One region of the Paenibacillus sp. P32E genome, then DNA from elsewhere that is predicted to be linked to it. Evidence: riboswitches for the same ligand, from Rfam matches in the RefSeq annotation. Region 1 holds a riboswitch; each other region holds the start of a gene.
The links. A riboswitch is a leader RNA that binds a small molecule or an ion and turns the genes downstream of it on or off. The one in region 1 is predicted to bind cyclic di-GMP.
Positions count from the first base shown of each region.

Region 1 (3,175 bases):
GACGTGAACCACAGGGATTTCATAGCCTTTGGCAAGGTCACTGGCATAATGGGTGGAACGGGAATCTTCACTTTCGGTAGTGAATCCGATCCGGTTATTGACGATAATATGCACCGTACCGCCGTTGGAGTACCCTTTGAGCTTGCCGATGTTGAGCGTTTCCGCAACAATTCCTTCGCCCGGAAAAGCGGCATCCCCGTGCATCAGTACAGCCATGGCCTTGTTCGTGTCGAGCTGCGGCAAACCCGGGGAATTCCGGTCTTCCTGAGCTGCACGTGTAAAGCCTTCAACGACAGGGTTGACGAATTCCAGATGGCTCGGGTTATTGGCCAGTGTAATACGGGTACGGACGGTCTCGCCCTCGCGCACGGCGCGGTCAGCACCCAAATGGTATTTCACGTCGCCGGTCCAGCCGTAGTTAATGCCCATGGAGCCTTCGGAAGGGAAAAGCTCCTTGTTCGGAGAATGATGGAATTCCGAGAAAATAATATCATAGGGCTTCCCGAGAATATGAGCCAGTACATTCAGACGTCCGCGGTGGGCCATGCCCATCAGGATATGCTCTGCACCATCATGCGCGGCGGCACGGACAATCTCGTCCAGCATGGGCACCAGCGCGTCATTGCCTTCCAGGCTGAAGCGTTTTTGGCCGACAAAGGTCTTATGCAGGAAGGTCTCGAACTGCTCTACCTGGATCAGACGGTTCAGCAGCTCCTTGCGCTCGGTATTGTTCAGCGGCGCGGGAGAGCTTGTAGACTCCGCCTGACCGTTCAGCCAGCGAAGCTCCTGTTCGTCATGCACATGTCCGAATTCGTAGGCGATAGTCTGCGTATATGCCTGACGCATCCGGTGAACGGCATCCCATGCGGTATGAACATCCGGCGGCGCATTCTCCCAGATCAGCGAGGCAGGCAAGGCAATCAGATCTTCGCGGGTCAAGTCATAGGTTTCATAATCCAGCCATTTCGCCATAGGGCTGTTAACCTGCTCCAGCGGATCGATATTGGCGGCCATATGGCCATATATACGAATATTGGCGATTAGCTTGGAAGCTCGTACGGCCTTTCTCAGCCACTCGGTGTCTCCCGAAAGGGCCGGCTGCGGAGCCTGAACGGCATCCGGAGCGAGCGGAGGAGGGCCGGAAACGGTAAACAAATCGCGGTAATGATGTTCTACGGATGAAGGATCATGAACAAATTGCTCATATTTCTCTTGAATGTAGCCCAGATTGGGGCCGTGATACTTACTCCAAATGGATTCGTTATAGGGCTCTTTAACTGCCATGAATACATCCTCCTAACGGATGAACTCCACGTGCGGCATGAGGCTTGGGCGCCCAGTGGAGCTGCGATGGTTGCGGTTTCATTCCTCATCTTATTGTGCTACTTTCAAGGCGTGTAATCAATTCATACTTTCGGGGAATCCGTTCGCAAAACGGCATGATTCAGTCCTTAAATGATGAAAAACGGATATCGGTTACCTGAAGCTGGATGTGAACAGGGTGATGCGGTAATAATTACCCATGGATGCCACCGAAGGCTTCATGAACAGTTCCTAAAGTCATATCTATTGGACAAATCCCAGCAAAAAAAACTGTTCTTTTGCACTACTTGTCATAAAAAATTTCCATAAATCGACACACTTTTCTTGTGAGAACTTATATAATGTTATTGCGGATAACGGTTTCATTGTTTTCTAACCAGATCCTTTCATGTAAAGGATCCAGTAAAGGGTAAACCTGCTGAAAGGCAGGGACACAAAGTCTCGGGTCTAATGTAGAAAGGCTTCAACTACTACGACGGCCGGACTGCCTGGGGACGCAAAAATTCTAGGAGGAGATATCTTGGATAAGTCCAACCAGGGGAATGACGGAGAACTGCTGATGGGTGATCTGGATCTAGAATGGGTGTATTTGCTGATGTCGGCGAAGAAAGCAGGCATCGGGGCAGATGAAATCCGCCAGTTTTTAAGTGAAAAGACAACGTTGCAGGTAATGTAGGGCGTTTACTTTGCGGGAATACATACAGAAAAGGGCACAGCGCCAGACGCTGTGCCCTTTTCTGTATCGCTGGAGCCTTAGGACAACCGCCCGTTATTGATCCTTTTGCTCCAGCCGCCATTTTTGATAATCGAGGAATTCTTTGAATTCCCGTTTGCTTATGCCGGAAGCCATGGCTTCTTGAACGAGCCGGAACCATTCGCCATCTAGTGCGGATTCGTCAGTCTCTGAGGGCTCGCCATAGAGCAGGCTGTGGATAGACACCTGGAGCGCATCGGCGATTTTTTCGATGAATTGAATAGAGGGGTTGGATTGGATATTTCTTTCTACATTGCTTAAGTATGATTTTGCCACATCTGACTTGTCCGCTAATTCGGATAAGGACCAGCCTTTTTCCAGACGGAGTTGGTGGATGCGACTTCCCATATTATCCGGCACGATTACAACGCCCCTCCGTACTTATTGTTAAAATATAAGGATTTAACTGTTCTATGCCATCAATCATCCTTATATTTCTCGCTGAAACGGCTATTTGAAGGCGATACGTAGTGTTGCTGCTTCGGAAGCATAAGCTTGTAAAAGACGACGTAGCCGTTTCCAATTGAAATATAAGAATGTATATGCTTGACGCTATACATTGTACTTCTATTTATGGAGAAACGGATACCGCCTCTTTCGGAGGACGGCGAAGCCGTTTCTTTTTATCAGTATAACAAATTTCCGTAAAATGGACAAAAATCAATCGTTACAAAGAAAAAACAGCCTAATCTGCTCCGGCTCCGGAATCAGGGTAGGCTGCTTCAGAATGCAGTCCGTTATGAATTAATAATCTTTTTTAGGGCCTTGTTTGGCCTCGAAGTTCCAAGTCAGCTTCAGCTTATCCTTTTGGAAATAGTTCTGTGCTTCACCATTGTCAACGAATTCGAACTTGACTGTAAAGCTGTCGCTGCTCTGAGCTTTGATACCGTCGGCTTCCGTCCAGATTTGATCCAGACCGGTATTGTTTACAAGATCGGGGGTTTGGCTCTTCAGGGCATCCAGTGTGGTTTCGTATACGACAACCTCCGGTGTGAGAATAGTACCTTTATCATTATTCTTCAGGAATTTAACCTTGATGAATTTGCTGAGATCGACACCGTTGTTATCGCCGAGCGTATCTGTAATCTCTGTAGTGGT
Region 1 is NZ_LVYY01000024.1:82,021-85,195, forward strand. Features, by position in the region: gene A3848_RS20165 (2-oxoglutarate dehydrogenase E1 component) at 1-1,284, opposite strand, end outside; cyclic di-GMP riboswitch class I at 1,722-1,815, shown strand; gene A3848_RS31395 (anti-repressor SinI family protein) at 1,844-1,999, shown strand; gene A3848_RS20175 (helix-turn-helix domain-containing protein) at 2,093-2,425, opposite strand; gene A3848_RS20180 (TasA family protein) at 2,822-3,175, opposite strand, start outside.

Region 2 (3,175 bases), on a different contig from region 1:
TTGGTGTCGGTGTTGGCACCGGCGTTGGTGTCGGTGTTGGCACCGGCGTTGGTGTCGGTGTTGACACCGGCGTTGGTGTCGGTGTTGACACCGGCGTTGGTGTCGGTGTTGGCACCGGCGTTGGTGCTTCTACAAGCGCCAACGAGGTTTTGCTAACGCTGGCTGCTGACGTATTTACAAACAATGCGCTTGTTGGGACGGTCGCTTTGACCTGGCTTGCGCTTTGCCACATCAGACGGATGTTGGCATCGCCTGCATTCTCATAATATTCCACTCTGATATCATAGAGCTGTCCAGCCGTCATAGCGATACTTCCGATACGTTCAGTTCCGCTCTGCTTGGTCCAGCTGTCGATTACGGCTGTGCCGTTAATCCAGACACGGATACCATCGTCAGAAGTAGTGATAATCTGGTAGGTCTCGCTGTATAAAGGCTTGATTTTCCCTGTCCAGCGGGCCGAGACCCCATCTACCTTTATGGAGCTGTCCGGTGAGCCTTGACGCCAGTTGAAATTAAGCAGCGCGTCGTCACGTACCTTTGCAGGTGTGCCTGAAAGCGTCATGTTATTGTAATACTCTCCGTGAAGGCCATTCACAACAGGCGTTTGTACATTATCACCGGACGCCGGAGTGGTTATTGGCTTTACCGTTGCTGTGGGTAAAGGTACTGGCGTAGCAGTTGGCGTTGGCGTTGCTGTGGCAGTCGGCGTTGCAGTCGGCTTTGCAGTCGGTGTGGCAGTTGGCGTTGCCGTTGGTGTGGCAGTCGGAGCAGGTGTCTGCACTACCTCCGCTTTATATTCATTAAGCGATACTGTATAGCTGTCACTCATGAAATTTTTGATGGTATCTGTACTGTTATTCTCATAGAGCATTTTTCCCCAGTTCATCATGTATACCCATTTTCTCTGGGAAAGCTGGAGCTTGGCTGTACTTGGCATTTCACCATTTTCACCGATAGCAATGGGTTTGCCGTTGGCGAGACTCAACAGGTCGTCATAATACTTGTTCATATAATCATTGTTATATATATCTGCTGCAAGGATGTCTACCTTATCCGCTCCCGGATAGGTCAGTTCATATGGATCAGACCAGGCATTGGGAGCATTCGGGTTCCATACCCACAGCAGGTTGTTTAATTGATGAACGCCCACAAAGCGGTCATACATAATATTCCAAAGTTCCGCAAAATTGTTCTTCTTCCCCCACCAGAACCAGTTGCCGTTCATTTCATGGTAAGGTCTCCAAAGTACAGGAACGCCCGCGTCCCGCAAGCTTTTGAGTGAAACCGCCACTTTGTCCAGATCGGCGATGAGGCTGTTGTATTGGGCTGTTCCAGGTGTTACATACTTATTGAAGTCCTCTTGGCTGAGTGTCTTCTGCACATTGGACCACAGATAAGAAGTCCCTGGCAGTTGCTCATGGAAGGTCATAGCGACGATGCCGCCATTTTTATACCAGTTGATCGCACTGTTCACTACATTTTTGCGCTGAGTTGCTGCAGTACTTTCCGACTGGCCGCTGATCACACCAAGCTCGAAGCCATGGAGGGCAGCGAACTGTCCGCTGGTTCCCTTCAGTTTGTTGCTGAACTCATCCGGGCTCTCCAGGTAGTCATGCTGGCCTGTGATAATGCCTTTTCCGGAAATGGAGTACAGATTGTCAAGCAGCTTGACAGCTTCAGCTGAAGCATCCGGATTAACCGGTGCTGAAGAACTCGAAGCAGCTGCGGTGGAAGGCGCAGCCCCCAAACCCAGTGGTACAACGGTCAACAACAGGGCAATAGTTACAATGGTGCACAGCAGACGCGAATTACGGTAAGTTGTCAAAATTCATCTTCCTTTCGGTAGCTAGGCTGCCACTCTTTCGAAGGCCCTATAGCTTTGCGTCCCTATCTTTCGATTAGGTTTGCCTTTTTCGTTTTGGAAGGATTTATCCCTCTTACCGTAAGTATCGTCTCTATTAATTTTTTAGTTTAGAGCATTAATGAATTTTTCTTAATAAATGGTTCTTAATACCTGTTTTGGATTTGACACAATTGGGTAAATAGATGATTTAGCCCTAGGTTTAGGCCCATCCTATACATCAACCGGGACGATTCAGTCGAATTTTACAACGCAATTAGCGTTCCTATTTTAAGAAATGAATTGATGAAGAGCAATATCCTTCCAGTCCAGTGTGATGCGGATATTATCCTCTTCCACCAGCTCTGAACCGGTCTGCACCTCAATGAACTCTACATCGGTTAGCGCCAGGATTGCATGTTTTGTGCCTTCCGGTATGCGCACTACATCTCCCGCTTTCACATTATGCATCTTCTCATTCAGCACAATGCTGGCTTCCCCGCTGACAATCGTCCAGATTTCACTGCGTTTGTGATGCAGCTGGTAGCTGATGTTTTTACCTTCGGCTATGAAAATCCGCTTGGTCAGCACCTCGTTGCCCTCATCATATTTCACATAATCAATAACCTTATAGTGGCCCCAGCGGCGTTCCTCGTACATGGGTCTTTGTTCAAAAGACTTCAGCACTTCCTTAATCCGCGGGCTTTCGGCTTTGTGAGTGACCAGAATGCCATCCGGGCTGGCTGCGATGATTAAATCTTTCGCACCGATGACTGTAATCGGAATATCCAGTTCGTTGATCAGGCAGGTTCCTTCAGAATCGGCAGTCACGAACCCTTTACCCACGTGGTTGCTGCTCATTTCTTCTGTGAGGGTATTCCAGGTGCCAAGATCCTTCCAGAAACCGGCGTAAGGCTGAACGACGATCTTCTCCTCTTTTTCTACCACTTCGTAGTCAAAACTGATGGAAGCCAGCAATTTATATTGCTTCTGCAGCTCCTCATAGTTCAAAGGCAGACCTTTACGCTGCAAAATATCCAGCAAATAACCCAAACGGAATGCAAATACTCCGCAGTTCCACAACGCGCCCTTGCTGATCAGTTCTTCAGCCTGTACACGGTCCGGCTTCTCCTGGAAATGGCTCACCTGCAGATAGCCGCTTGCCGCTGCCTCGTCACTGGTAGGAATAATATAGCCGTATTTCTCGGAAGCCAGCTCAGGAACAACCCCCATCAGCGCCAGGTTTGCGCCGCTTTGTTCCATCGTTGCTTCAAGCTGGACGACGGTGTCAAAAAATGATGCCTCCACATAAGGATCGACCGGCAAAATGGCCAC
Region 2 is NZ_LVYY01000001.1:275,051-278,225, reverse strand. Features, by position in the region: gene A3848_RS31140 (glycosyl hydrolase) at 1-1,825, opposite strand, end outside; cyclic di-GMP riboswitch class I at 1,839-1,919, opposite strand; gene A3848_RS00930 (sugar phosphate nucleotidyltransferase) at 2,132-3,175, opposite strand, start outside.
Region 2: linked by a shared signal. The riboswitch ahead of A3848_RS31140 (glycosyl hydrolase) and the one ahead of A3848_RS31395 (anti-repressor SinI family protein) in region 1 are both predicted to bind cyclic di-GMP.

Region 3 (3,175 bases), on a different contig from region 1:
TTATAATACACAACATTATTTTAGGGGGAACTTTTTATGATGGACTGGATGAACAAGCTTCCGTTAAAACAGAGAATTAGAGCCGGTTGTTACTTGGTTGCCGCTTTATTCGCTGTCCCTGTACTAATCACACTTGTAGTGATGGGCAAGATGATTATCGGCATTATAATGGTTGCGGTATTGGCTGCACTGACCTTCCCACTCGCACGCTTCATTGAGAGAACGCTTACATCTTCATTCGATGATATCTCTAACGTAACCCATACGATTGCCAAAGGTGACTTTACAACCCGGGCAGATGAGAACGGTTCCATGGGGGAAGTCAGCCGCTCCTTCAATACAATGATCGATAAGCTGAAGAAAATACTAACCGAAGCGTCTCAGATTACCCGCCATGTCATGGATGCCAGCCGCGGAATCGAGGACAAAAATCAGAATCTGAAAATCGTAATGGCGCAGGTCTCCTCCTCTTCCAATGAACTGGCTCTCGGCGCAAATGAAATATCCGTGGACATCGCCGATATGACCGATTCCATCAAAGACATTGAAACCAAGGTTTCGAATTACACAAGCTCTACCAAAGAAATGAACAGACGTTCCATACATACGCTAGAATTAGTTGAGAAAGGCCGCCAATCCGTTGATACTCAAGCAGAAGGCATGCGCAAGAATATACAAGCTACCCAGAAGGTCGCCGATACGATTGAAGCACTATCACATAATGCCCGGGGGATCACGATGATCACCAAAACCATTACAGAAATCGCCGAGCAGACCAACCTGCTCTCACTCAATGCATCGATCGAAGCAGCACGCGCCGGTGAACATGGTCGTGGTTTCGCTGTTGTAGCCCAGGAAGTCCGCAAGCTTGCTGAGGAATCTACAGCCTCCACCAAAGAAGTATTCGGTCTGGTACGCAGTATTGAGAACGATATCAAGGAAGCGATTGAGAATATTGCCATCAATGAGGAAGTCGTCCAAGTTCAAAATGAAATGATCATTGAAACCGCGAATATTTTCGCCCAGATTGTGCAAAGCGTTCAGTACATCACCGAGCAAATTGCTTCTTTCTCGTCTGAGAGTGATCTCATGCTGGAGAGCGCGTTAAAAATTTCTGGAGCTATCGAAAATATCTCTGCGATTACAGAAGAAACTGCGGCCGGAACCCAAGAGGTATCCGCAGCAATGAACGAACAAATAAATGCCCTGCAGTCTGTTGCTGAAGAAACAGAGAAAATGACGCAAGCAGTATTCCAACTCCAGAAAACGATCCATATTTTCAAATTTTAATCTCCATTTTCATAGACCGTTTCATATGAAGCGGTCTTTTTTTGTTCACAAAATAATCAATGTTATTTTATGAAAATTCAGTTTTTTGGCAGCAGCAAGTACCGTTATTTCTTTTGCACTTCTCTCCGCTATTTTTAATGGAAATAATAAAATGAATTCAATTGGATCTGAAGGGTGTTTCGTTCATTAGCCTTATTAATCCAGATAAATAATGGGTACACCCCATTATTCCAATCAAATCATCCATTTCCATACAAAGGAATAGTTCAATATACCTGATATATTTCTGTTTCAATGTTTCTTCACAATTTGTATTATTAAGACTTTTTTGCATTAAATTTTTTTTGGATTCGCCCTGTTTTCCAACTCAACTGGACCATTTCTTGCAATTGACATTGTTCGTTAATTTCGTCAAAAACTGAGCTTTTCAGCACAAATATATTGACAAGAGAGGAGCTAGAAATATATTGTAAAGTAAAAATATGCATTTTTTCCAATACATCATAACGGCAAAATTCACCGAAAGGGAATGACGCAAAGCCATGGATCTACAGTCTCATTTTTATGGGACCATGACAGCCAGGTTGCTGAACAACCGAAGCTCTGGGGAAACCTCGTTCTATACGGTTATTCATTGCAGCCGACCTGTACTCTCGTGAGTGCAGGTTTTCTATTTCTGCTAAAAAAAAACATTGGGTGGGTGGATTATCTGAAAACAGTCGCAGATTATATGGCTGAGGCACTACGAAACCTCGGCGTAACACATTCCTTTGGTATCATCGGCAAGTCTATTTGTCCCGTAGTTCTTAAGATGGTCGATTACGGGATTGAATTTATTCCTGGCAGACATGAGTCCAGCTCCGGGTTCGAAGCAGCAGGCTATGCTCTCAAAACCGGCAGGCTGGGTGTAGCTTTTGGGACTTCAGGTCCAGGCGGAACCAATCTTCTTACTGCTGCAGCACATGCTAAAGCGAACAACCTGCCTGTGCTGTTCATTACAGGTCATCAATCTATTAAGGAGCTGGGAATTCCCCAGTGCCAGGATTCTTCGTCATATCTGGCTGACCTGGCGGACATGTTCAGACCGGCTACACTCTTCAGTAAACTGGTGGAGCGAGGTGATCATTTCAGCACCTTATTTAACCATGCTATTTCTATTGCTTTGGGCGGACAGCGCGGGCCGGTCCATTTATGTATCCCGTTTGATGTGCAGACGGAAATGCTGGAAGAATGCCGGATAGTGATTCCTGAGCGTGAACATCTCGTAAGCACTGCTAATTTCGAACGTGTGATTTCAGCTATTAATGCCTCCAGCCATCCTCTTATTATTGCCGGCAAAGGGGTTAACCGTTCTATTGCACACCAAGAGCTCATTCAGCTGGCTGAAACTTTTAACATCCCTGTCGTTACTTCACCGGGAGGAAAAGGTGCGATCCCTTGGGATCACCCGTTGTATCATGGACCAATTGGTGTTGGCGGCTGCAAGCATGGTGATGATTTATTGAACCGCAGTGATTTGTTCATTGTGCTTGGATCACGTCTGAGTGACATGACCATCTGCAATCTAAAGGCTGAAAATCACCCGAAAACACTTATCCAATTTGACGTAGACCCTACCTTCGTAGGTAAAATTTTATCTTCACAGACCATCGCTATAGGCGGGGATTTACGGGACAATTTGGCTTTTTATCTAAAGAATATAGATACAGCTGCTATAAAGAAACATATAACAGAAACCGATGTTCATTATGCGGAAGAGTTGCCTGTTCTCTCCAAGCTGTCACTAGCTTCGGTCATGAGCACCTTGAGCGATTTGATTCCTTACAACAACACCGTTTTTGTAGATGACGGCAGCCATGGCTTCAACGCCGTGAAATGGTACAAC
Region 3 is NZ_LVYY01000046.1:113,925-117,099, reverse strand. Features, by position in the region: gene A3848_RS25120 (methyl-accepting chemotaxis protein) at 40-1,290, shown strand; cyclic di-GMP riboswitch class I at 1,789-1,882, shown strand; gene A3848_RS25115 (thiamine pyrophosphate-binding protein) at 2,021-3,175, shown strand, end outside.
Region 3: linked by a shared signal. The riboswitch ahead of A3848_RS25115 (thiamine pyrophosphate-binding protein) and the one ahead of A3848_RS31395 (anti-repressor SinI family protein) in region 1 are both predicted to bind cyclic di-GMP.

Region 4 (3,175 bases), 100 kb from region 1:
GCGTTGGCGTTGCCGATGCACTTGGTGTTGGTGACGCGCTTGGTGTTGGTGACGCGCTTGGTGGCGCTGTCGGCGTTGCCGATGCACTTGGTGTTGGTGACGTCGACGCGCTCGGCGTTGGTGACGCGCTTGGTGTTGGTGACGTCGACGCGCTCGGCGTTGGTGATGTTGATGCGCTCGGCGTTGGTGACGTCGATGTGCTCGGCGTTGGTGACGCGCTTGGTGGCGCTGTCGGCGTTGGCGTTGCCGATGCACTCGGCGTTGGTGATGTCGATGCGCTTGGTGTTGGCGACGCGCTTGGCGGCGCTGTCGGCGTTGGCGTTGCCGATGCGCTTGGTGTTGGTGACGTCGACGCGCTCGGCGTTGGCGTTGCCGATGCACTCGGCGTTGGTGATGTCGATGCGCTCGGTGTTGGTGACGCGCTTGGTGGCGCTGTCGGCGTTGGCGACGTCGATGCGCTCGGCGTTGGCGACGTCGATGCGCTTGGTGTTGGTGACGTCGATGCGCTTGGCGTTGGTGACGTCGATGCGCTTGGCGTTGGCGATGTCGATGCGCTTGGTGTTGGTGACGTCGATGCGCTCGGTGTTGGTGATGTCGATGCGCTCGGCGTTGGCGATGTCGATGCGCTTGGTGTTGGTGATGTCGATGCGCTTGGTGTTGGTGACGTCGATGCGCTTGGTGTTGGTGTTGGCTTTATAGGTGGTTCCGACCCGTCATATGGATAGTGGTGCATCTGCACATAACCACTGAAAGCTTTTGCGATTAGAGTGCCGTGAAGTTCTGCATGATCATAAAAGACGCTGGCATGAGGAGCCAGTATGGTGCCTTCAATGGTTGTATTCCCAATATTCAAAGAAGCAGCTTCATAGAAATTGAACAGTACCTTACGGGGTTTGCCTCCCCAGAATTGAAAATTAGGAATCTTCACTGAGCTTCCGCTCACATTAATAACCACGGTGGCATCACCAGTTATATTGAACTGCAAGCCATTGGCATCAGCTAAATCTGCAGCGGCTAGATGAATGACATTATAGGAATCCGGAGCGTTAATGGTGATCTTCCCGTATTCTTTTACAAAAGGCTGTGTCTGCGGCAAAGCGGCTAGTTCATCCGAACGTTGTATCAAAAACTGTTCCTCGGCTGCAAAATCAATCGGGGTTCCCTTCCGGGGAGTTTCCTTAAGGTCTGCACGTGTGTTGGTTATACTGCCGCCATATACTGCTGCGCCATATATTGTACCGTCTGTTAGACTGAGATTCTTGCCTGCAACCAGCACATCCCCGCCAGGCGCATCCTTGGATACACCGTATCCTTGCAAAGTAATATTCCCTTCAGCCGCAAGCCTTCCATGAATCTGATCATAAGATTGCGTGAAATCCCCAAATATAAATGCGTTAAAATTGCCGGCAACGCCCAAAACAGGTGTAGGGGTATACGGCATATTGGCCGCTGCGCTAACGTTCCATCCCCAGGTAATCGTACTGCCCAATACCAACACCCCTGCCAGTAGCAGAGCTGCTGCCTTCTGTGTTCTTTTTTTCAATCGCATGCACCTCCTAGTAACTTATTCTATGATTTCGCCAAAAACATATAACAACAAAAAAACCGCCACGAAGGGTTAGCTTCACGGCGGCCGGACGATCATAGCCCCTGCTTGCGGGCATTAGATTCCTGACTTTGCGTCCTGTCCTTTCGAACAGTTTGCGTTTATACATGATGGTGTGTAATTTGGCGATTCTTATGTAGTCTATGACAATTGTTACTTTTGAACTAGTTCCATTTTATCCCTCAGATACCCCTATTGTCAATCTATTCCTTTAGTATTTTCCCAAGTGCTTGGCATACACAGATTATGGACAACCCCTTTATACATAAGGGATTATAGCTTTCACACACCATAGCTTCACTCTGGGATACGAATAGCATCAGATCTAAGAGTTACTCTTAAACGTCCCAAACCTGTATTTTATCCGTAATTTAAAATATTAAAAAATAGTATTTTTGAACTATACGAGTACTATTCTGCATACTTGCAATATAACAAAAGAACTGCCACGGAAACAACCGTAAGCAGTTCTTGATCCACCTCTATGTATGCTATATGCGCTCTCGTAATCAGACAATGCGAATATAGCTGATTGGTATGTTACAGCAGTTGAATCCAGCCAATCATCGACATCCATAACGGAATGCTCAAAAATAGACCAAATACCAAACCACGGCGGAGACTTCCTTCATGACTCATCATCATTCTCCTCTTTGGGGTGCTTTATTTTCTTACGCTTTAATCTTTAATATTTCAATTTTAATATATAATAATTCTTCGGATTTTATTGTGAAAAATATCACATTTATTCCTCTTGTATAAAAATACTTAGGGTCATCCAAACAAAATAAAAAAACGGGCCTCGCCATGGGAGTTGGCAGGACCCTGTAAGCTATCTATAAACACTGGGGAGTGTCTGGTACATTCAATATATATCCTTAACCTGAAAACAAGCTTATAATTACATAAAGATTACATTAAAAGCTTCCAATAGCCCAGGGTTCCGAAAAAAACGACCAGTGCCACGGGAAAGATAATTTTCCGGCTCGCCTTATCCTCGAACGAAAAATACAAACACAGCATACAAAGCCACGCAATAAGGAGACTTCCCATTTCCTATGCATACGCCCTTTCTTATCATCCTGATGATCACGCGGGGTTCACTTGGCTGCACCAACGGCCTTATAAGAAGATTACCCGCGAGTCAGCCGGTTCATACCCAATAATGGCTTGGGCTGCTAAATAAATTTTCCGATTATGCCAAAAGGTTGTACAGCCCCAGCGGGTCACTGCTCTCCCTCCAGCACAGGGTGTTCCCAGAAGCTCAGCCTGCCTTTTGCGGGAATCGGATGGGCAAGCGCCGTTACCTCTTCCAGCTTCCAGGCATAGCGCCCTTGTGAATAATCGCCAAAAGCAAATTCATTGCCACCCGGCCAGCCCGCTCCGGCATCCTCATTCGTCACCTGGTAGCAGTCGGCCAGACGGCTTGTAGCGATAATGGCTCCGAGAGGAAGGTTGTCCGCACTGTATCCATGCCGTGCCAAAGCCGACTGGATCAGCTCCTGCCTGCAGGCGGATTTGTCGATCCCCATCCCGGCATGAATAGCCAGTTCACCACGGTATGCCGTT
Region 4 is NZ_LVYY01000024.1:186,907-190,081, reverse strand. Features, by position in the region: gene A3848_RS31855 (choice-of-anchor A family protein) at 1-1,543, opposite strand, end outside; cyclic di-GMP riboswitch class I at 1,626-1,716, opposite strand; gene A3848_RS20625 (ASCH domain-containing protein) at 2,833-3,175, opposite strand, start outside.
Region 4: linked by a shared signal. The riboswitch ahead of A3848_RS31855 (choice-of-anchor A family protein) and the one ahead of A3848_RS31395 (anti-repressor SinI family protein) in region 1 are both predicted to bind cyclic di-GMP.